Linked DNA regions of Oceanicoccus sp. KOV_DT_Chl. Each later gene encodes a partner of the first gene's protein in a complex. Links are inferred from orthologs where the notes say so. Each region holds a gene or a part of one and is shown on either strand. Other genes may lie near its edges. The genes, in order: nusB and rpsJ.

Evidence for each region.
Region 2: the proteins of nusB (region 1) and rpsJ are in contact, whole or in part, in a solved structure (PDB 3D3B), measured with the Escherichia coli proteins. The link is inferred for Oceanicoccus sp. KOV_DT_Chl from one-to-one orthologs.

Annotation. Positions count from the first base shown.
Region 1 is NZ_FQLF01000002.1:2,315,758-2,326,541, forward strand. The notes cover bases 6,969-9,961. They hold nusB (transcription antitermination factor NusB), read left to right. Parts: upstream 6,969-8,229; coding sequence 8,230-8,694; downstream 8,695-9,961. Other genes in these bases: ribBA (bifunctional 3,4-dihydroxy-2-butanone-4-phosphate synthase/GTP cyclohydrolase II), read left to right, coding at 6,969-7,633; ribH (6,7-dimethyl-8-ribityllumazine synthase), read left to right, coding at 7,690-8,169; thiL (thiamine-phosphate kinase), read left to right, coding at 8,778-9,779; UNITIG_RS14760 (phosphatidylglycerophosphatase A), read left to right, coding at 9,804-9,961. In the rest of the region: energy-dependent translational throttle protein EttA, read right to left, coding at 1-877; UNITIG_RS14720 (hypothetical protein), read right to left, coding at 2,831-3,169; glyA (serine hydroxymethyltransferase), read left to right, coding at 3,529-4,791; transcriptional regulator NrdR, read left to right, coding at 4,886-5,356; bifunctional diaminohydroxyphosphoribosylaminopyrimidine deaminase/5-amino-6-(5-phosphoribosylamino)uracil reductase RibD, read left to right, coding at 5,363-6,472; more of ribBA, read left to right, coding at 6,518-6,968; more of UNITIG_RS14760, read left to right, coding at 9,962-10,286; UNITIG_RS14765 (DUF4136 domain-containing protein), read left to right, coding at 10,303-10,784. UniProt on the Escherichia coli protein: Part of the processive rRNA transcription and antitermination complex (rrnTAC). The complex forms an RNA-chaperone ring around the RNA exit tunnel of RNA polymerase (RNAP).
Region 2 is NZ_FQLF01000005.1:797,774-808,473, reverse strand. Bases 4,459-7,367 are described here. They hold rpsJ (30S ribosomal protein S10), read left to right. Parts: upstream 4,459-5,711; coding sequence 5,712-6,023; downstream 6,024-7,367. Other genes in these bases: rplD (50S ribosomal protein L4), read left to right, coding at 6,854-7,367; rplC (50S ribosomal protein L3), read left to right, coding at 6,207-6,851; UNITIG_RS21045 (hypothetical protein), read left to right, coding at 4,995-5,465; UNITIG_RS21050 (hypothetical protein), read left to right, coding at 4,459-4,998. In the rest of the region: UNITIG_RS21055 (hypothetical protein), read left to right, coding at 1-937; more of UNITIG_RS21050, read left to right, coding at 943-4,458; more of rplD, read left to right, coding at 7,368-7,474; rplW (50S ribosomal protein L23), read left to right, coding at 7,471-7,758; rplB (50S ribosomal protein L2), read left to right, coding at 7,770-8,597; rpsS (30S ribosomal protein S19), read left to right, coding at 8,649-8,924; rplV (50S ribosomal protein L22), read left to right, coding at 8,952-9,290; rpsC (30S ribosomal protein S3), read left to right, coding at 9,306-9,980; rplP (50S ribosomal protein L16), read left to right, coding at 10,047-10,460; rpmC (50S ribosomal protein L29), read left to right, coding at 10,460-10,651; rpsQ (30S ribosomal protein S17), read left to right, coding at 10,654-10,700. UniProt on the Escherichia coli protein: Involved in the binding of tRNA to the ribosomes. Part of the processive rRNA transcription and antitermination complex (rrnTAC). The complex forms an RNA-chaperone ring around the RNA exit tunnel of RNA polymerase (RNAP).

The DNA.
Region 1 (10,784 bases):
GAGCCAGGCGCGCTTTGTTTTTAGCGCGACGGCCTTTAGGATTTTGTCGCACCCACTCCAATTCCGATTTGACGGTTTTTTGATGAGAGGCTTCTTGTTTGGATTCCTGCGCCAGCCGTATTTCCTTTTTCTCCAGCCAGTCACTGTAGTTGCCTTCATAAGGAATGCCGCGGCCGCGGTCCAATTCCAGAATCCAGCCCGCGGCGTTATCTAAAAAGTAGCGGTCGTGGGTGATGGCTACTACAGTGCCGGGGTATTCACAGAGAAATTGTTCCAGCCAGTGTACGGATTCCGCATCAAGGTGGTTGGTGGGCTCATCCAGCAATAGCATGTCAGGGTTGGACAATAGCAAGCGGCATAAGGCCACACGTCGGCGTTCACCCCCGGACAGCTTGGTGACATCAGCATCCCATGGTGGTAGTCGTAGTGCGTCGGCGGCGACTTCCAGTTTGTGGTCGAGATTTTCTGAGCCCGCGGCCTGAATAATATTTTCCAATTCTTGCTGGCGCTTGCCCAGCGCGTCGTAATCCGCGTCAGGTTCGGCATAGGCGGCGAATACTTCTTCCAGTTCTTTCTGGGCGGTCACCACATCGCCCAGGCCGTCTTCGACGTTGCCGCGCACATCTTTATTGGGATCCAGTTCCGGCTCCTGGGATAAGTAGCCAACGTTGATACCTGCTTGTGCGCGAGCCTCTCCTTCAAATTCGGTATCAACCCCCGCCATAATTTTTAGCAATGTTGATTTGCCCGCACCGTTTAAACCCAGCACGCCAATCTTGGCACCGGGGAAAAAGGACAGTGAGATATCTTTGAGAATTTGACGTTTGGGTGGAACAATTTTGCCGACCCGATTCATGGTGTACACATACTGTGCCATAGAATTTTTATCCTAACAGGTATTGAAGAAATTGGCTGAAAGTTACCGGATGGACTGGTTAATGTCGAGTGCTTAATCGTTTGGTGCAGGAGCGGAACTTTGCTGCTTGGCAGTGCAAGTGGTGACAATCAGGTTCTATAGATAATGAATGCTGCTGTCCTTTGTGCTGTAAATTTTATTGCAATTGCGGCCTGCGGCCTTGGCTTGATAGAGTGCTTGATCGGCATGTTGGATCAGCGTTTTAGCTGTTTGCTGAAACAGTGTTTCGGTGGCGATGCCGGCGCTAATAGTGACGGTGTTGATTTGCGGCAATAGGCTGCCGGCGTGTTCGATAGCAGCGTCATTGACTATTTGTCTGAGCGTATTGGCGGCTAACTGTGCTTCGCGATTGTCAGTATTGCTGAGAATAACGACAAACTCTTCACCGCCATAGCGCGCGACTAAATCACCTGGCCGTCTGGCCGTATTGCTTTGGTGTAGGAGTTGCGCAATGTGCTGCAAACACTCATCGCCCGTTGATGACCGTAGTGATCGTTATATTGTTTAAAGTAATCCACATCAATCATGATGAGCGAAAGCGGCTGCTTCATGCGCTTGGCGCGCAGCCATTCACTGGCCAGATGTTGATCAAAGCGGCGCCGATTGGGAATGTTGGTAAGGCCATCGGTATCGGCTACTTGTTCCAGTTTTAGCTGCGCAGATAGTAATTCAGCCGTACGCTGCTGGACCTGTGTTTCCAGCTGTAGCCGCCCGGCTAGCATTTGTTTTTCGTTTTTTTTCTGGGCGCGCATGAGTTTATAAGTGAGTAGTAAAGAGACCAGTACGACGGTAATCATGAGCACAATGATGATAATCCGGGTTTGATAAAAGTCGTGTAGAGCTTCTGCCTGATCGATCTCGGTAGCCAGTCCGATACCCAGTTCCTGATCCCACATCCAACTACCTAGCACCCAAATACCCCGGTAATCCCGGTAACCCATAATGTCGGTATCGTTAATGTTTTGGCTAGCACTTTTGGCCATAGCTGTGAGGGGCAGCCCTTCATTAGATTGCAGTTCTCTATTTTTTTGGGTCAAATTCAGGCCGGGGTCCGCAACGCGCAGGCCAATACTGGTTTGCTGCTGTTTGCCCAATAAACCAATCTTCCGCAGTGTGGGAGTAAAGCGGCTATTGCTAAGCATATAACCTTCGACATTAATGGCATAAGTTTCGCCGGAGTTACCTAGCCTGCCTAGCTGGGTAATATAAGTCAGGTCTTTACCGAGATTAATTTGAAATAGCAGCAGTGCGATGGTGTTGCCTTGTTGGTCGGTAATAGGTGAGGCCAAAAATTGTTGCGGCTGTTGGTTGATCATCACCGGGTGGATAAAGCGTGTTTCTCCGCTAATGACCTGTTCTAACTGGGTTGGTTTTAATGTTGCGAGTGGGTGGCGTTGGCCAAGCTGTAGGTTTTGTATCGCAGCGATAATATTGAAGTCGGTATCCAGCAAGAAAAAACCACTGTCTTCATTACGGCTTAAAGCTGGCAGCAGGAGTCCACGTAGCGCATCAAGTTGGCTGGGTCGATTGGCGGTATCAGCCAGTAATTGTTGGGCCATGTCAGTGAGTTGCACTGACTGAGAGAGCGTTTGCTGGTATTCGATGCGTCTTGCGGCCCAGCGTTGAATAGCATCATGGTTGGTTTGTAGAACGGTTTGCAACGCGTCGCCAGCGGAGTAGCGAGTATTCATTTCAATTTGACCCAAGGCAGCCTTATAAATGATGGCAGCAATGACTAATAATATCAGCCCGGTACGCACTAGTGGTCGCCATGCAGGCGAGGAAATTGGGTCGGTAACCTTCGGTGTGCTGGTCATGGCAGGAGTAACCAAGCGAGGTGTGTCCTGACAGTATAGATGAAGTTGGCGGCGGGCTGGGTGTTTTTTAGGCTATTGAGCAGTTGATATTGGGCACTTATGCCCGGGTATCGATATTTTGTCCCATCGCCTGCATGGCTTCAAAATTGGATTTGTAGCGCTCGGTGATAGAGTCCATTGTGGTTCTATTATTGAGTAGTTGCGGTTGCTGTATTGAATTTACCGGTCTGGGCATTTCGCGGTTCGCCAGTGGTGTTTCTGTTACACCTTCGGTGATACTGTCCTGATCGACTTGCTTGGCTCGCTCCAGCAAATCCCTGGCGCTGCTCTGCTGTTGTTTGTTGCTGTGATTTTTGTCTACCAGTTGTTGAGCGATAGAGGTACTTGAAGAGTTGATCACCATAAATGTCAGGCCATAGTCTAAAGTGGCCGGCAATAAGCCGGCAGCTTGCTCATAGAGCGCGATCGTTGAGAATTTGAATGTATATCGCCGCTGTGGAGGTGACGACGGTGGCTATTTTAATGGCCAAATTTTTTCCGTCCAATAAATTTTTATGCAGGATTTTCAGTTATTTATAGCTGAAAGTTTGTTGTTTGATCGTTCTGTAAACAGTTGTGTATGACGGCTGATTGGGCGAAAGCCAAGTCGCTGGGTCAACTGTAATTCAGCCCTTGAAGTGGAGATTAGCTGGCAGCAATATCGCGCTAAATAGAGCTGCCTAAATTGAGCCAATAATGTACAATGCGCGGCTTTCTAAAAAGCCGTTATTGCGGCCACGATGATAGGGGTTGCCCATGTTTACAAAAGATATGCAAATTGAAGGATTTGATGATGAGATTTTTTCCGCCATCGGTGAAGAGAATCTGCGTCAGGAACAGCATATCGAGCTGATCGCTTCTGAGAATTACACCAGCCCCAGAGTAATGCAGGCTCAGGGTACCTCAATGACCAACAAGTATGCCGAAGGTTATCCCGGCAAGCGTTATTACGGTGGTTGTGAGTATGTCGATAAAGCAGAAAATCTGGCGATTGAACGGGTAAAAGCCTTGTTTGGTGCCGATTACGCCAATGTCCAGCCTCACTCAGGCTCACAGGCAAACTCGGCAGTGTATTTGGCCTTATTGCAAGCGGGCGACACCGTTCTGGGCATGAGCCTGGATGCGGGTGGCCATTTAACTCACGGTGCCAAGCCTAACTTTTCGGGCAAGGTGTATAACTCGGTTCAATACGGTTTGGATGCGGACACCGGCATGATCGATTATGCGCAGGTTGAGGCGCTGGCCTTAGAGCACAAGCCAAAAATGATTGTGGCTGGTTTCTCTGCCTATTCCGGTATTGTCGATTGGGCAAAATTCCGTGAAATCGCCGATAAAGTCGGTGCTTATTTAATGGTGGATATGGCGCACGTTGCCGGCTTGGTTGCGGCGGGGTTATACCCCAACCCAGTGCCATTCGCTGACGTGGTGACCTCGACTACACACAAAACCTTACGTGGTCCTCGCGGCGGTATTATTCTGGCCAAACATAATGAAGCGCTGGAAAAGAAATTTAACTCGGCAGTGTTTCCCGGTGGTCAAGGTGGTCCATTAATGCATGTGATTGCGGCCAAAGCGGTCAGTTTCAAAGAGGCAGCCACACCAGAATTTAAAGCCTATCAGCAGCAGGTGGTGGATAACGCCAAAGTAATGGCTGCGACCTTTATTGAGCGCGGTATTAAAATCGTATCGGGTGGGACTGAAAACCATTTGATGCTGGTTGACCTGATCGGTAAAGAATATACCGGTAAAGATGCTGATGCGGCTTTAGGTGAAGCCTTTATCACCGTCAACAAAAACGCGGTGCCTAATGATCCACGCTCGCCGTTTGTAACGTCCGGTTTACGGGTAGGTACCCCCGCTATCACTACGCGTGGTTTCGGTATCGAAGAAACCCGTGAATTGACCCATTGGATGTGCGATGTGCTGGATAGTCTGGAAAATGGCACTAGTGCTGAGGTGATTCCTGCGGTGAAGGCGAAAGTGCTGGAAATCTGCGCGCGTTTCCCTGTTTATAAGTAGTTGATGCTTGCTTGTCGGGCGGTTGGGTGTCAGCTGCCCGGCACTAAAGCTGCTACACTTCAGCCCATAATTAGCTCCATGAAAAGGCCACGGTATGCGCTGTCCGTTTTGTTCCTATGATGATACTAAAGTAATTGACTCTCGGTTGGTCGCCGAGGGCGGACAGGTTCGTCGTCGTCGAGAATGTCTCGACTGTGCCGAACGTTTCACCACCTATGAAAGTGCTGAGCTGTTGATGCCAAGAATCATTAAGCAAAACGGTAATCGTGAACCTTATGACGCCGAGAAAATGCGCGCCGGGTTATTGCGGGCGCTGGAGAAACGTCCAGTCAGCGTGGAAAAAATTGAGGCGGTTGTCAGCCAAATTGAACATGCTTTGCAAGCTGCTGGTGAGCGCGAAGTCGCGTCAATGGCCGTCGGTGAGAGAGTGATGGAGCATCTCAAACAGTTGGATCAAGTGGCTTTTGTACGCTTTGCGTCGGTGTACCGTGATTTTAAAGATCTCAACGAATTCCGCGATGAAATCGATCGTTTGTCGAAAGAACCGCAAACCGACAAAGGTTGAGCAGCTATGACTGACCAGCAGTATATGCAGCTAGCTATCGACTTGGCTCAGCAAGGTTTATACACCACTGCACCCAACCCCAGAGTAGGTTGCGTGTTGGTCAAAGACGAAAAAATTATTGGTCAGGGTTACCATCTACGTGCAGGCGCAGGTCATGCAGAAGTGAATGCAATTGCCGATGCCGGTCATCAAGCGACAGGCGCTACCGCTTATGTGACGTTGGAGCCCTGTAGCCATACCGGTAAAACACCACCGTGCTGTGAGGCATTAATTGCCGCTAAAGTGGCTAGAGTGGTGATTGCTATGACCGACCCTAATCCATTGGTTTCGGGTCGCGGAATTGCTGCTTTACAGCAGGCGGGTATAACCGTGACGACTGGGGTGTTAACCGACCAGGCGAAGGCGTTAAACCCGGGTTTTGTAAAGCGTATGGAAAGTGGCTTGCCATGGCTGCGAGTGAAAATGGCGATGAGTGTGGATGGCCGCACCGCCATGGCATCAGGTGAAAGCCAGTGGATTACCGGTACGGATGCGCGCAGTGATGTGCAGCGCTGGCGTGCCCGTAGCTGTGCCATGATCAGCTCGGTGGATACAGTGATGATGGATAATGCCTCGCTAACAGTCCGTGCTGATGAATTGGGCATTAATCCTGAACTGGCACTATTGGCAGCCGAGCAACAACCCTTAAGAGTGGTGTTGGATTCCCAGCTGCGTTTGTCGCCGCAAGCAAAAATTTTACGTCAGCCTGGGCATACCGTGGTGGTAGCTGCCGTTGAAAATGCAGCAGCACGAGCGGCATTAGAACAAGCTGGCGCCGAAGTGATGATTGTTGCTGGCGCCAATGGCAGAGTAGATTTGCCTGAGTTGCTGCGAGTGCTGGCCGAAGGCGAATGCAACGAAGTGATGGTTGAAGCGGGTGCGGTGTTGGCCGGGGCATTTGCGCAAGCGGGCCTGGTTGATCAGTACCATATTTATATGGCACCGACATTTTTGGGCAGTGATGCCAGGCCGCTATTGGATTGGCCATTAGACACCATGGCGCAACAGCAGTGCTTGATTATTGATGCTATCACGCCGGTCGGAAACGATTGGCGGATAGATGCAAGGCCGGCGTGATAAGGCCGCCAACTCCCACAAGATTTGACTACAAGGTAATAGACAATGGCATTAAATACCGTTGAAGAACTCATTCAGGATATTCGTTTAGGCAAAATGGTTATTCTGATGGATGACGAAGATCGCGAGAATGAGGGCGATTTGGTGATGGCGTCCGAATGCGTGAAACCGCAGGATATTAATTTTATGGCCAAACATGCCCGTGGCCTGATTTGTTTAACGGTCACCGAAGATCGCTGCCGTCAATTGAATTTGCCGTTGATGGTTGATGGTGCGAATGGTGCGCAATTTGGGACTAATTTTACTTTGTCTATTGAGGCTGCCGAAGGGGTGACTACCGGTATTTCAGCTGCGGATCGCGCTCATACTGTGCGTACTGCGGTAGCCCGCGGCGCCAAGCCAGCTGACATCGTGCAGCCAGGCCATATTTTTCCCATTATGGCGCAGCCGGGTGGGGTGTTAACCCGTGCCGGGCATACCGAAGCCGGTTGTGATCTGGCGCGTTTAGCAGGCTTCGAAGCGTCGGGTACTATCGTTGAAATTATGAATGAAGACGGCACCATGGCGCGTCGCCCTGAGCTGGAAAAATTTGCCGAAGAACACGGTTTAAAAATCGGCACTATTGCTGATTTGATTCATTACCGGGTAGTGAACGAACGTACTATCGAAAAAATTGGCTCGGGCAAAGTCAATACGGATCACGGCGAATTTGTATTGCACAGCTATAAAGATCTGTTAGCCGGTGAGATTCATCATGCTTTAGTGAAAGGTGATGTCAGCAACGGCGATGGTACATTGGTCAGAGTACATCTGGGTTCATCCATCCGTGATTTATTGGGTACCCAGCCAAGTGATACCCCAAGCTGGAATATCCAGCGATGTATTGCTCGCGTTGCGGAAGAAGGCTGTGGCGTGGTGGTGTTGTTGGCCCATAAAGAAACTCTGGACGAAGTGTTAACGAGTATTGAGATAGCGATGGGCAAAAAACCGGCGCCGCTGGCGACGGCTGACGGAAGTAATAATGCCTATATGACGGTTGGTTTGGGTTCGCAAATCCTACGCGATGTTGGCGTCAGTAAAATTCGTTTAATGGGGCCACCCATTAAATACAATGCGATTTCAGGTTTTGATTTGGAAGTGGTTGATTTTGTATCGCCTTAGCATGGCGCTGCCAAGGTTTTAGTCCAAAAAAACAGGTTTAGTCAGAAAGGTAAAATATGAAAGGTATAGACACGCCAGTTTATGATCCGTCGGTGTTAGCGGGTAAAAAAATCGCGATTGTCGTTACTCGCTGGAATACTTTTATAGTTGATAATCTGTTGGCCGCTGCCAAACAGCATTTAACCGCTAACGGTATTGGTGAGGGGGATATTGAGCTGATTATGTGTCCCGGTGCTTATGAAATACCGTTGACTTGCCAGCATGTGGCGGCAACCAATAAGTATGACGCGATTATTACGCTGGGTGCCGTTATCCGTGGTGGTACCCCTCACTTTGAATATGTAGCCGGTGAGTGTTCCAAAGGGGTTATGCAGGTGAGCTTGGATAGCGGTTTGCCGATTGCCTTTGGCGTACTAACAGTTGATAACGAGCAGCAAGCACTGGAGCGTTGCGGTGTTGGTGAAAATTCCGAAAACAAGGGTGAAGAGTCCGCTGCCTGTGTGCTTGAAATGCTTTGTGTTATCGCTAGTTTGTAATCGTTAATCTACCGCGTAGCTTGCCTGCGCTGTGCTCTTTATGTTGAAAGGTTGTTTCTAATGGTTGAAAAAAATCAACAGTCTCCAAAGTCAGAATTTAACCCTGCCGCGCGTCGAAAAGCCCGACATTATGGTATGCAGGCGCTTTATCAATGGCAGATGACGAAAGATTCACTGTCTGATATCGAATTACAATTTTTATCCGATTACGACTTTAGTCGCGTCGATGTGGAATATTTTCACGATATCATTCATCACGTTCCAGCAAGCCTTAATGAATTGGAAGAGGCGTTTATTCCGCATTTGGATCGTGATATTAAGGACCTTGACCCGATTGAGTTGGCCTTGTTGCGTTTAGGGAGTTACGAGTTAATAAAGCGTATAGATATTCCCTATAAAGTTGTTATCAATGAAGCGGTAGCCTTAGCGAAAAAATTTGGTGCGACTGATGGCCATAAATATATTAATGGTGTGCTGGATAAGTTGGCGCAGGATGTGCGGACTGTCGAGATTAAAGCTGGCTAGTATTTAAAATCTAACAATTACCTATAGTGGCTAATGTACCGTCGGCTGATAAATTTTAACGCCGCTTTTAAAAGTAGCTTTTGATGAATGATGCCCAGACACTAACAGAATTCGAAGTAATCCGGCGATATTTTTTGGGTGTCGGTGATGCCGCAACGGATGTGGTGGCATTAGGTATCGGCGATGATTGTGCGCTGCTGAATATTCCTTCTGGCCAACAACTGGCATTGTCAATTGACACATTGTTGGCCGGCCGGCATTTTCCCGAAGATGCTAATCCAGCTGATATTGGTCAGCGTGCGTTGGCAGTGGCTATCAGTGATTTAGCGGCGATGGGTGCAAAACCTTTGGCGTTTACTTTAGCGTTGAGTTTACCGGATGTTGACGAACGTTGGCTTGAGGCGTTTAGTTATGGATTGGCTGCGGCCGCCAAGCATTACCATATTCCCTTGATTGGTGGTGATACCACCCGCGGCCCTTTGAGTATTACCATTCAGGTACATGGCGCCGTCCCTGACGGTCTAGCGATGTTGCGGTCCAAAGCAAAAGCCGGGGATCGTATTTTTGTTACCGGGAGTTTGGGCGATGCCGCGGCAGCACTTGCGGTAATAGAAAAGCGCTTGAATGTCGATGCCGAGCAACAACAGTATTTGCTGAACCGATTTTACCGGCCATCGGCACGGGTGCAGTTGGGGCAGACGCTAGGGGCGATAGTGCATGCAGCGATTGATGTTTCTGATGGTTTGATGGCAGATTTGGGACATGTGATCAGGGCTTCATCTGTTGCTGATGAGGTGTTGTCGGCGGAGTTATATGTAGAGGCTTTGCCGTTGTCATCAGTGCTATCAACCGTGGTGGAAAAACCTCAGGCGCAACGTTATGCGCTGAGTGGTGGTGATGATTACGAGTTATGTATGACTGTAGCGCCTGCGAATAAACAGCTGCTAATCGATACTTGCCAGCAGTTTGGGGTGCCTGTGACAGAGATAGGACGAGTCCTTGTGAGTGAGTCCAGCTGCGTATACTGTCTGGGTTCACAAGGTGCTGTGCTTGATATTTCGCAGCATGGTTATCAACATTTTTAATTTGACAGGGTTTTCAGTTTATCTATGTCCGTCAACGCTAAAAAAATTCTGCTTAATCCTGTTCACTGTTTAGCTTTTGGTTTTGGCAGTGGTTTGGCACCCAAAGCACCAGGTACTTTTGGTACGCTAATGGCCGTGCCCTTGTATTTATTGTTGAATCAACTGCCTTTGGTTATCTATTTTGGTATCGTTGTACTGGCTTTCGCGTTAGGTATTTATCTATGCGGTAAGACCGCTGATGATTTAGGTGTGCATGACCATCCAGGTATTGTATGGGATGAATTTGTTGGATTTTGGATAACCATGATGGCTGCCCCAGCGGGTTGGCAGTGGTTGTTGTTAGGTTTTGCTTTGTTTCGCTTGTTCGATATCTGGAAGCCCTGGCCGATTAAAATATTTGACCAGACAATGGAGACGGGTTTAGGTATTATGATTGACGATGTGTTGGCGGGAATTTACGCATTAGTGATTATTCAAATAGCGTTTTTAGTCATCCGGTCGTTATAATTTAAAGGAGAAAATAATGAGCCATTGGACAAAGTTAAGTATTGTTGTAGCGGCATTTTTATTGCAAGCCTGTGCCACTTCAATTCCGAAAGCAGTGGTCGATTACAAGCCTGATTATGACTTTTCCGGGATTAAAACCTATGCGTTTGAAGCGGATAAAAGTAGTGCCGGTGAAAGCTTGGGGGCTGCAAGAATTCAACAAAACATTGAGCTGCAAATGCAACAGCGCGGGATTAGACCAGCGAATATAGCCGATGCAGATATCAGCATAAGGTTTTTGTTAGCAACAGAAAACAAGCAGGATGTTCGCACATATAATAGTCATTATGGTGGCGCTTATCGCTGCTGGCGCTGTGCACCGGTGATGGCAATGCCAACTACAGAAGTACGCGTTGTTGATTACACTCAAGGTACTTTGGTTATTGATTTTATCGATAAAAAATTACAGCGCACCGTTTGGCATGCTGTGAGTAAAGGTAAGATTCATCCCAAGAATAC
Region 2 (10,700 bases), on another replicon or contig:
TGGTTTGACTTCCACTGGCACGAATACGGTTGTAGTTGATTTGGCTACGGATATCGTGGTCAATGAAATCGATATTGTCGATGCAGGCACGGGCGCTGATACCATCACGGGAGTGGCAGCAGGCGCAGATAATTTTGTACTGCTGGGTAATGAAAGAGTTTCCTATAACGCGATCGACTTCAGAGATATTGAAAATGTGGCGGCGGGCTCTACTTCTGGCAGTGATACGGTAACGGCTGCATCGGGTGGGTCCACTTTTGTCTTTAGCAGTAATTCGGCAGCCACTGTTGATGGCATCAGTTTTACTCAAGTTGAAGTGTTTGCGGGTGATACCGGCGCTGATAGTTTCAGCTTTATTGCTGACCCCACTTTTGCCTCGGCGATGAGTATTAATGGTGGCGGCGGTGGTGATAGCGTCACCGGTAGTACCGGGCTTGATGCCTTAATCGCCAATGGCGCTAACAGTTTTTCCATTACTAATGCCAACTTCGATACCTTTGCGGTGACCTTTAGTGGTGTTGGCAATTATGCGGGTAACGGTGGTGCCGACACGGTTACCGCCGCCTCAGGTGGTTCGACTTTCGTGATCGCCAGTAATAGTTCTGCCACGGTCGATGGCGTGTTATTCAGTGCGATCACCACGTTTGCGGGTGATACGGGCGCTGATAGCTTCAGTTTTATTGCTGACCCCACCTTTGCTTCAGCGATGAGTATTAATGGTGGCGGTGGTGGTGATAGCGTTACTGGCAGTAGCGGGCTAGATACCTTAGTCGCGAATGGCGCTAATAGTTTTTCCATCACTAATGCTAACTTCGATACCTTTGCGGTGACCTTTAGTGGTGTTGGCAGCTATGCGGGTAACGGTGGTGCCGACACGTTAACGGCGGCTTCAGGGGTTCAACCTTTGCTATTGCCAGCAGTACCTCGGCGACTGTAGATAGTGTGTCTTACAGTGGTATCTCTACCTTTGCCGGTGGTGCGGGTAATGATCAGTTTTCAATGGCCGGTTCGATCACCGCGTCGATAGATGCCGGTGGTGGTAGTGATACGTTTACAGGTACCACGACGGGAGAGAACTTTGCTATTCAGGGTAATAAAAGTGTGCAGGTGAATGGCCTGACCTTCACTAATCTGGATGTGATCAATGCTGGTGGTACAGGCAGTGACTCGGTAACCGGTACGGTTGGTGATGAAGGGTATGTGATTAATGGTGCCAATGCGGTGACCACGTCCGGGATTGCCTTTACCGATATTGAAGTGGTTGATGCCGGTGGCGCGGGCACGGATACCGATACTATTACCGGCGAAGCGGCTACAGAAAATTACGCGATTCAAGGCACGCGAGCGGTTACGGTCAATGGTATTGCCTTTACCAATGTGGAGGCTGCTGCAGCTGGTGGTACTGGTACCGATACCGTTACGGGCACTGGCTCAAGTGAAAGTTATGTGATCGATGGTGCGAATGCAGTGACTGCTTCAGGTATTGCCTTTACCCAGATTGAAGCGGTGAATGCCGGTGGTGCTGGCACCGATACCGATACCATTACGGGACAGACGGCCCCGGAGAGTTATGTATTGCAGGGTACCCGGGCGGTCACCGTTGCTGGTATTGCTTTCACAAATGTTGAAGCGGCGGCAGTAGGTGCCGGGGTAGGCGATACAGTCACAGCAGCTACTGCCGGATCGGTGTTTGCGTTAAGTAGTACTTCGGCAGCGATAGTGGATAGTATCAGCTTTACTGAGGTGGAGACCTTTGCCGGTGGTGCAGGTAATGATCAGTTTTCAATGACAGGTTCAATTACCGCGTCGATAGATGCCGGTGGTGGTAGCGATACGTTTACAGGTACCACGACGGGAGAGAACTTTGCTATTCAGGGTAATAAAAGTGTTCAGGTGAATGGCCTGACCTTCACTAATCTGGATGTGATCAATGCTGGTGGTACAGGCAGTGACTCGGTAACCGGTACGGTTGGTGATGACGGGTATGTGATTAATGGTGCCAATGCGGTGACCACGTCCGGGATTGCCTTTACCGATATTGAAGTGGTTGATGCCGGTGGCGCGGGCACGGATACCGATACTATTACCGGCGAAGCGGCTACAGAAAATTACGCGATTCAAGGCACGCGAGCGGTTACGGTCAATGGTATTGCCTTTACCAATGTGGAGGCTGCTGCAGCTGGTGGTACTGGTACCGATACCGTTACGGGCACTGGCTCAAGTGAAAGTTATGTGGTCGATGGCGCGAATGCAGTGACTGCTTCAGGTATTGCCTTTACCCAGATTGAAGCAGTGAATGCCGGTGGTGCTGGCACCGATACCGATACCATTACGGGGCAGACGGCCCCGGAGAGTTATGTATTGCAGGGTACCCGGGCGGTCACCGTTGCTGGTATTGCTTTTTCTAATGTCGAGGCAGCGGCGGTGGGTACAGGAGCTGGCGATACAGTAACGGCCGCAGTTGCTGGGTCTGTATTCGCCTTAACCAGTGCGTCAGCAGCCTTGGTTGATGGTATCAATTTTACCCAAGTGGATACTTTCGCTGGTGGGGCAGGTGCTGATGGGTTTTCAATGACGGGATCCATTAGTGCCACTATTGATGCCGGCGGCGGTAGCGATACGTTCACAGGTACCACGGCGGCAGAAAGCTTCGCGATTCTTGGCAATAAAAGTGTTCAGGTGAATGGTCTAACCTTCACCAATCTGGATGTGGTCAATGCCGGCAATATCGGTGCTGATAGTGTACTGGGCACGGCTGCGAGCGGAACTTATGCGATTGTTGGCACCAATGCGGTAACGACTTCAGGTATTGCTTTTACCCAGGTGGAAAATGTTGATGCTGGTGGCGCAGGCACGGATACCGACACGGTTACCGGTGCGGCGGCAACGGAGAGTTATTCGCTACAAGGTACCCGTGCCGTTAACGTCAGTGGTATGGCTTTTACTAATGTAGAAGCAGTGGCCGCTGGGGGGGTTGGTACGGATACTTTGGTGGGCACTAGTGCCAGTGAAAGTTATGCTCTGCAAGGAGCTGATGGTGTCGATATTCTAGGGATAGCGTTCACCGAGCTGGAGGCAATTAATGCCGGTGCCGGTGATGATACTTTCACTGTGTCTGTGGCTACCTCCATCGGTCTTAATGGTGGTGCCAGCGTTGCGGGTGACAGTATCGAGGGAGGGACTAACTATATTGTGTCAGGCGCTAATTCGGGCACGGTTAACGGGGCGACATTTAGCAATGTAGAGCGGTTGGTTGGCAGTAGCGGTAGTGACAGTTTTATCCTCAGTGGTGGTAGCGTAACCAGTATTGATGGTGTAGTGGGTGCTGCTGATGCGATCAGTGGTGGCTCGGCCTATGAGGTGACAGCGGCCAATTCAGGTACTGTTGATGGCGTTGCTTTTTCCAATATTGATAACTTGAGTGGCGGCGCCGGAGATGACTCATTTGTATTGACTGCCGGTAGTATTGGCAATCTGAATGGTATGGCCGGTGATGATAGTTTTGTGCTTGGTGCTGCCAGCTTTGCAGCTATTGATGGTGGCGAAGGTGGTGAAGTTAGCGGTGATGAAATTCGCGGTGGTGCCGCGTATGTGGTCAATGCGGTTGACGCCGGTACGGTAGATGGTATTGCGTTTAGTAATATTGAAAATTTGATTGCTAGGGCGACAGCCGCGGATAGTTTTACTTTTAGTAATGCTGGCCGTGTAGGAGGGGTGATCGATGGATTGACCGGTAGCGACACGATCAATGTCTTGGCCTCTGCCGGTTCGATAGCAGTTAATGCATCTGGCCTGTTGCGCGTCAATGGTAGCGATGTTGGTTTTAATGGTATTGAGGTGGTGGCTGCAGCCGCCGCTAATGACTCGTTAATAGGTTTTTCTCAGTATCAGATTGATGCGGCTAATAGCGGCTCAGCAAATAATGCCGCTTTGAGTTTCAGTGGCTTTGAAAATCTGACAGGTAGTAACGGTAATGACACGTTCTCTTTTGCCGCCGGTGGTTCAATCTCAGGCATCATTGATGGCGGCGCTGGGGTTGCAGATGAAATTGACTATTCCCAGCTGGCGTCGTTGACGCTCGATCTCTCAGCTGCACTGAACAATATTGAGCAAGTGCGAGGTGGCGGCGCTGGCTTTTCTTTGGTGGGTAGTAACGCTTATACGATTACTGCCAGTAATGAGGGTGAAGCTGCTGGGCTGCGTTTCATTGGTTGGTCGGATCTTGCGGGTACTACTGGTGACGATACATTTACGCTAGCTAGTGGTGGTGACTTAAGCGGTGGTATCGATGGCTTAGCCGGGACGGATCGGCTGATATTTGGAGGCGCTAGTTCAAGTTGGCAATTCACTGCTTCGGCAGCGGAATTAAATGGTATTGCCCTTACCGGTCTGGAGGTGTTTGATGATGGCGCTACCGTCAGTACCGCTATTGATACGTCCGCAGCGGCTTCCTTTGATGCCGGTCGACTGATAACAATGGCTGATGGTCGGGTGCTGAGTTATCAGGGCGCTGGAGACTTGAGCCTGGATGCGGCGGCAATCAGCATTAGTCAGCTAAACCGTAGTGGCAGTGTCGAGCTAGTGAGTGATGCAGCTATTGATGGTGCAGGAGCTGTTACCAGTGGTGATTTTACTGCGGTAGCTGGTGGTGCTGTAGTGTTAGAGCAGTTAACGGCAGCTGCAGTTGACTTGACTGCTAATGGTCGGGTGAGTATCGCTGCGCTTGATAGTGCTGACTTGACGGTGCGGCAGGCCGCAAATATTGATGTTATGCAGGCGCGTACTGGCACAGTTGTCATTAATAGTGGTGGTGAAGTCGTGCTGGCAGATATACAGGCGATGGCGCTGGATGTTACGGCGGGGAATGCTGTTGACGTGGTGGGTAATGTTGCTGGGAGAATTGATATTGAGAGTGCTGGAGGTGATATTTCTATCATTGATAGTGGGTCACTGAATTTGGGGGGGTTCGTGCCAATGGGGCTAGCTCATCAATTGTGATTCGTGCTCAAGACCGGATTGACTTGGAGTTGGTGGCTACGGCGTCTCGAAGCTCAGGGTCGGTTTCTATTATTGCTGATCGGCTGGGGGTGTTTGGCTTACGTCCAGTAGATCAGGCGATTCGTGGGCCGGCCGATGTAGCTGCTGGGCAAATAAATATTCAGTCAGCCTTTGGCAGTGTCGGTACCTTTGATCGACCTATTATAGTGGATAGTGCGGCGGCACCGCAGATTTTAAACCTTAAGCCGTTTATTAATGGTTTGGGTAGTACGCCGACATCGCAAGTTACTGGAGGTGTGCTTGGGTCGTCGGCTTTGGATGTGGCGTCTTCGTCTGGTCTAAGCAGTGCGGTGCAAACCTTAATTGATACGTTAGATGAAATAGATCCTGGTGTTTTTAAGAATGATGAGCTGGTTGAGCGTGAAGAAAGTTCGATAGCGTTGCCAGAAACTCAGAGAAAGCGTTAGAGGTTTGGCTAATGTTGGTCGATAATTTGGGGGGTGATATTTTCCTAACTCATTGTTTTTAATATTACTTTTACTAAATGAGCGCGCGTATTCGGCGCTCTTTAGCTAAATGCTGTTATCTTAAAGAAATACTCGTAATTGTTGTTGACACTCCCTACCCCTATCATTAGAATGCGTCTTCCTTTTTTCGGGTAGCCCCAGCCAAAGTTGGTGTGCCCCTGTTAAAACACGATTGGAGTTTGGTCAGTGCAGAATCAGCGAATCAGAATTCGTTTAAAGGCTTTTGACCATCGCCTAATCGACGTGTCTACCGAAGAGATTGTAGAGACAGCAAAGCGTACTGGTGCGCAGGTTCGTGGTCCGATTCCACTGCCTACACGCAAAGAGCGTTTTACTGTACTGATTTCACCGCACGTGAATAAGGATGCTCGTGATCAATACGAGATCCGCACTCATAAGCGTATGCTAGATATTGTTGAGCCAACAGAAAAGACGGTTGATGCGTTGATGAAGTTGGACTTGGCGGCGGGTGTAGAAGTCCAGATTAGCTTGGGCTAAACCGTTAAGGTTTGGTTTCAAGCGAGTCACGAATATTAATATAAATCTTTCTTGATAAAGAAAGGTCTCCTGAAGAAATTCAGGATGTGTAACGTTCTCTCGAAGCTTTGCTGAAAAGTAGGCTAGCAGTAATAGAGAGTTCGGCCATAGAGGGTTAAAGCCCCGTACACTGTGAGGTTTAAAATGACAATTGGTTTAGTCGGCCGTAAAAGCGGCATGACCCGCGTTTTTACAGATGCTGGCGTGTCTATTCCGGTAACCGTGATTGAGGTTTCTCCTAATCGCGTTACTGGCGTCAAAACAGGCGAGAGTGATGGCTATTCTGCAATCCAGGTAACAGCTGGTGCGCGCAAAGCTTCTCGTGTTTCAAAGACTGAGGCAGGGCATTTCGCTAAGGCGGGTGTTGAAGCTGGACGTGGTCTTTGGGAATTCCGTTTAGAAGAGGGTGATGAGGCTCCTGAAGTGGGTGCCGAGTTGACTGTGTCTACCTTTGCGGCTGGTCAGAAAGTAGATGTGACCGGTCAGTCCAAGGGTAAAGGTTTTCAGGGTGGTATCAAGCGTTGGAACTTCCATATGCAAGATGCTACGCACGGTAACTCTATCTCTCACCGTTCCAATGGTTCTATTGGTATGTGTCAGACTCCTGGCCGCGTTTTCAAAGGTAAGAAAATGTCGGGTCATATGGGTGCTGAGCGCGTCACTATTCAGACCTTGGAAGTAGTTCGGGTTGATGAGGCTCGTAACTTGATTTTAATTAAGGGTGCTATTCCAGGTGCTCCGGGTGGTGATGTGATAGTGCGTCCTGCAGTTAAAGTGAAGGGGGCGTAATCATGGAATTAGCAACCTTTACTGTTGGTAAGAAAAAAGCAACTGGTGCTGTTGAGGTATCAGAGGTGTCTTTCGCCAAAGAATTTAATGAGGATCTGGTTCATCAGGTCGTTACAGCGTATTTGGCAGGTGCTCGTCAGGGTACTCGTGCACAGAAGACTCGTGCCGATGTGTCTGGTGGTGGTAAGAAGCCATGGCGTCAGAAAGGTACTGGTCGTGCGCGTGCCGGTACTATTCGCTCGCCGATCTGGCGTTCTGGTGGTGTAACATTTGCTGCTCGTCCGCAGGATCATTCGCAAAAAGTTAACAAGAAAATGTATCGCGCTGCGATGCGTTCAATTCTTTCTGAGCTGGCCCGTCAAGAGCGTTTGATTGTGGTTGATGAGTTCGCCTTGAAGCAGCCAAAAACCAAGTTACTGGTAAAAGCGTTAAGTGGTTTTGGTTTGGAAGGCGCGCTGCTGATCTCAGAAGATGTTTCAGAGAATTTGTACTTGGCTTCACGTAATTTACATAAAGTAAATGTTGTGGATGCGGCGGGTGCGGATCCGGTCAGTTTAATTGCGGCGGATAAAGTGATTATCACTGTGCCAGCGCTGAAGAAGTTTGAGGAGTTATTAGGATGAATGCAGAAAGACTGTATACGGTTCTGAAAGGCCCTCATATATCTGAAAAAGCGGCTATGGGTGAGGATCAGGTGGTTTTTCGAGTGGCGGTTGATGCAACCAAGCTTGAAGTAAAAAAGGCCATTGAGAAATTATTCAAAGTAAAAGTCGAAAGCGTTCAGACTGTGAATGTAAAAGGCAAGGTAAAGCGTAACAAGTTCGGCTTGGCGGCAAAACCTAGCTGGAAAAAGGCTTATGTACGCTTAGAGCAGGGTCAGGATATTGACTTTGCGGTAGTGGATTAAGGGTTAAGAAAATGGCTATTGTAAAAGCTAAACCGACATCTCCCGGTCGCCGCCATGTAGTTCGCGTAGTTCACGCTGATCTGCATAAAGGTGCGCCTTACGCTCCTTTGCTGGAAAAGCAAAGCAAGAGCGGTGGTCGTAACAATAACGGTCGAATCACTACACGTCATATTGGTGGTGGTCACAAGCAGCATTATCGTCTAATTGACTTCAAGCGCAATAAAGATGGTATTCCTGCAAAGATCGAGCGTCTTGAGTACGATCCAAATCGTACTGCAAATATTGCTTTGGTTTTGTATGCCGATGGTGAGCGTCGCTACATCATTGCACCCAAGGGTGTAAGTGCTGGCGATGACATTATGTCGGGTGATGCATCACCAATTAAAGCAGGTAACACGTTGCCACTACGTAATATTCCAGTGGGTAGTGTGGTTCACTGTATTGAAATGAAGCCAGGCAAAGGTGCGCAGATTGCACGTAGTGCCGGTACTTCTGCTCAGTTAGTGGCACGTGACGGGCAATATGCCACGTTGCGTTTGCGTTCAGGTGAGATGCGCAAGATTTTATCAGAGTGTCGCGCCACATTGGGTGAAGTATCTAATAGTGAGCACAGTCTGCGTAAGTTAGGTAAGGCTGGCGCTTCGCGCTGGCGTGGTGTTCGTCCAACCGTTCGCGGTGTTGCGATGAACCCGGTTGATCACCCGCATGGTGGTGGTGAAGGTCGTACTTCTGGTGGTCGTCACCCGGTATCTCCATGGGGTATGCCAACCAAGGGTTATAAGACTCGTAAGAACAAGCGGACTAATAAGCTGATTGTTCGTAAGCGTAACGCCCGTTAAGCGTTATTCGATAGATTATAGAAAGCAAAAGACTATAGAGAGGAAGGTGCTGTGCCACGTTCACTAAAAAAAGGTCCATTTATTGATCTTCACTTGATGAAGAAAGTAGAGACCGCACTAGAAACTAACGATAAGCGTCCAATTAAAACCTGGTCGCGTCGTTCTATGATCTCTCCCGATATGGTTGGTCTGACAATCGCTGTTCATAACGGTCGTCAGCACGTACCGGTTTTTGTGACTGAAGATATGGTTGGTCATAAACTGGGTGAATTCGCTGCTACTCGCACTTATCGCGGTCACATCGCTGATAAGAAGTCGAAGCGCTAGGCTGGGTTTTTACAAAGGTAGAGAATGATGGAAGTTGCAGCAAAATTAACTGGCGCGCAAATATCTGCACAAAAAGTGCGGTTGGTTGCTGATCAGATTCGCGGCAAAGACGTTGAAGAGGCTCTGGATATTTTAGAGTTCAGTAACAAGAAAGCAGCGGATATTGTTAAAAAAGTTTTGAATTCTGCTATCGCCAATGCAGAGCATAACGAAGGTGCGGATGTTGATGAGTTAAAAGTATCCACCATCTTTGTTGATGAAGGTCGTACTTTGAAGCGTCTTCGTCCACGGGCAAAGGGTCGCGCGGATCGTATACTCAAGCGCGCTTGTCATGTCACAGTTAAAGTTAGCGATAGCGAAGACTAAGTAGGAGATGACCACATGGGTCAGAAAGTACACCCAACAGGCATACGTTTAGGCATTACTAAAGAGCATACTTCAATTTGGTATGCTGACGGTTCGGCTTATGCTAAAAACCTGATTAATGATCTTGAAGTTCGCGAGTACATTACTAAGCAGCTAGAAAGTGCTTCAGTAAGTCGCATAGTGATTGAGCGTCCAGCACAAACAGCGCGCATTACTATTCACACGGCTCGTCCAGGCATTATCATCGGTAAGAAAGGTGAAGATGTTGATAAGTTGCGTAAGCAGTTGACTCAGAAAATGGGCGTGCCTGTGCATATCAATATCGAAGAGATTCGTAAGCCTGATCTGGATGCCAAGTTGGTTGCCCAGAATGTGGCTGGCCAGCTGGAGCGTCGTGTAATGTTCCGTCGCGCGATGAAGCGTGTGGTTCAAAACGCAATGCGCCAAGGTGCTGAAGGTATCAAGATTCAGGTCAGTGGTCGTGTCGGTGGTGCTGAGATTGCGCGGACCGAGTGGTATCGCGAGGGTCGTGTACCGTTGCATACACTGCGTGCGGATATTGACTACTCTACTTATGAAGCGGCGACTACTTACGGCATCATTGGTGTCAAGGTGTGGATCTTCAAAGGTGAAGTTATCGGCGGGATTGAGCAGGTCGAGCCAAAAGGCAAAAAAGGCGCTGGCAACTGAGTCTAACGACGAAACGTTGCAGTACTAAAGATTTAGTTAAAAGAATTAAGGGTAAGGGTTCAGCAAATGCTACAACCTAAACGTACAAAATTTCGCAAGATGATGAAAGGCCGCAACTGCGGTTTGGCACATCGGGGCAGTAAAGTAAACTTCGGTGAATTTGCACTGAAGGCTACAGGTCGTGGACGTATTACTGCTCGTCAAATTGAATCGGCGCGTCGTGCCATGAGTCGTCACATTAAGCGTGGCGGTCAAATTTGGATTCGCGTGTTTCCAGACAAGCCTATTACCGGTAAGCCTTTAGAGGTTCGTCAAGGTAAGGGTAAGGGTAATGTTGAGTACTGGGTAGCCCAGATCAAGCCTGGCAAAATCTTGTACGAAGTGCAGGGTGTTAGCGAGGAATTGGCCCGCGAAGCGTTTGCTTTGGCGGCGGCTAAACTCCCGGTTGAAACCACATTTGTAAAACGGTCGGTAATGTAATGAAAGCGTCTGAATTGCGTGAAAAATCTGTAGATGAGCTGAATGTTGAGCTGCTGAAGCTGCGTGAAGATCAGTTTAAGCTGAATATGCAGAACGCTACGGGTCAGTTGGGTCAAACTCATCTGTTAAAAGAAACTCGTAAAGATATTGCACGGGTTAAAACTGTGCTGTCACAAAAGGCAGGTAACTAACAATGTCAGCAGAAAAACGTACTCGTACAGCCACTGGCAAAGTAGTCAG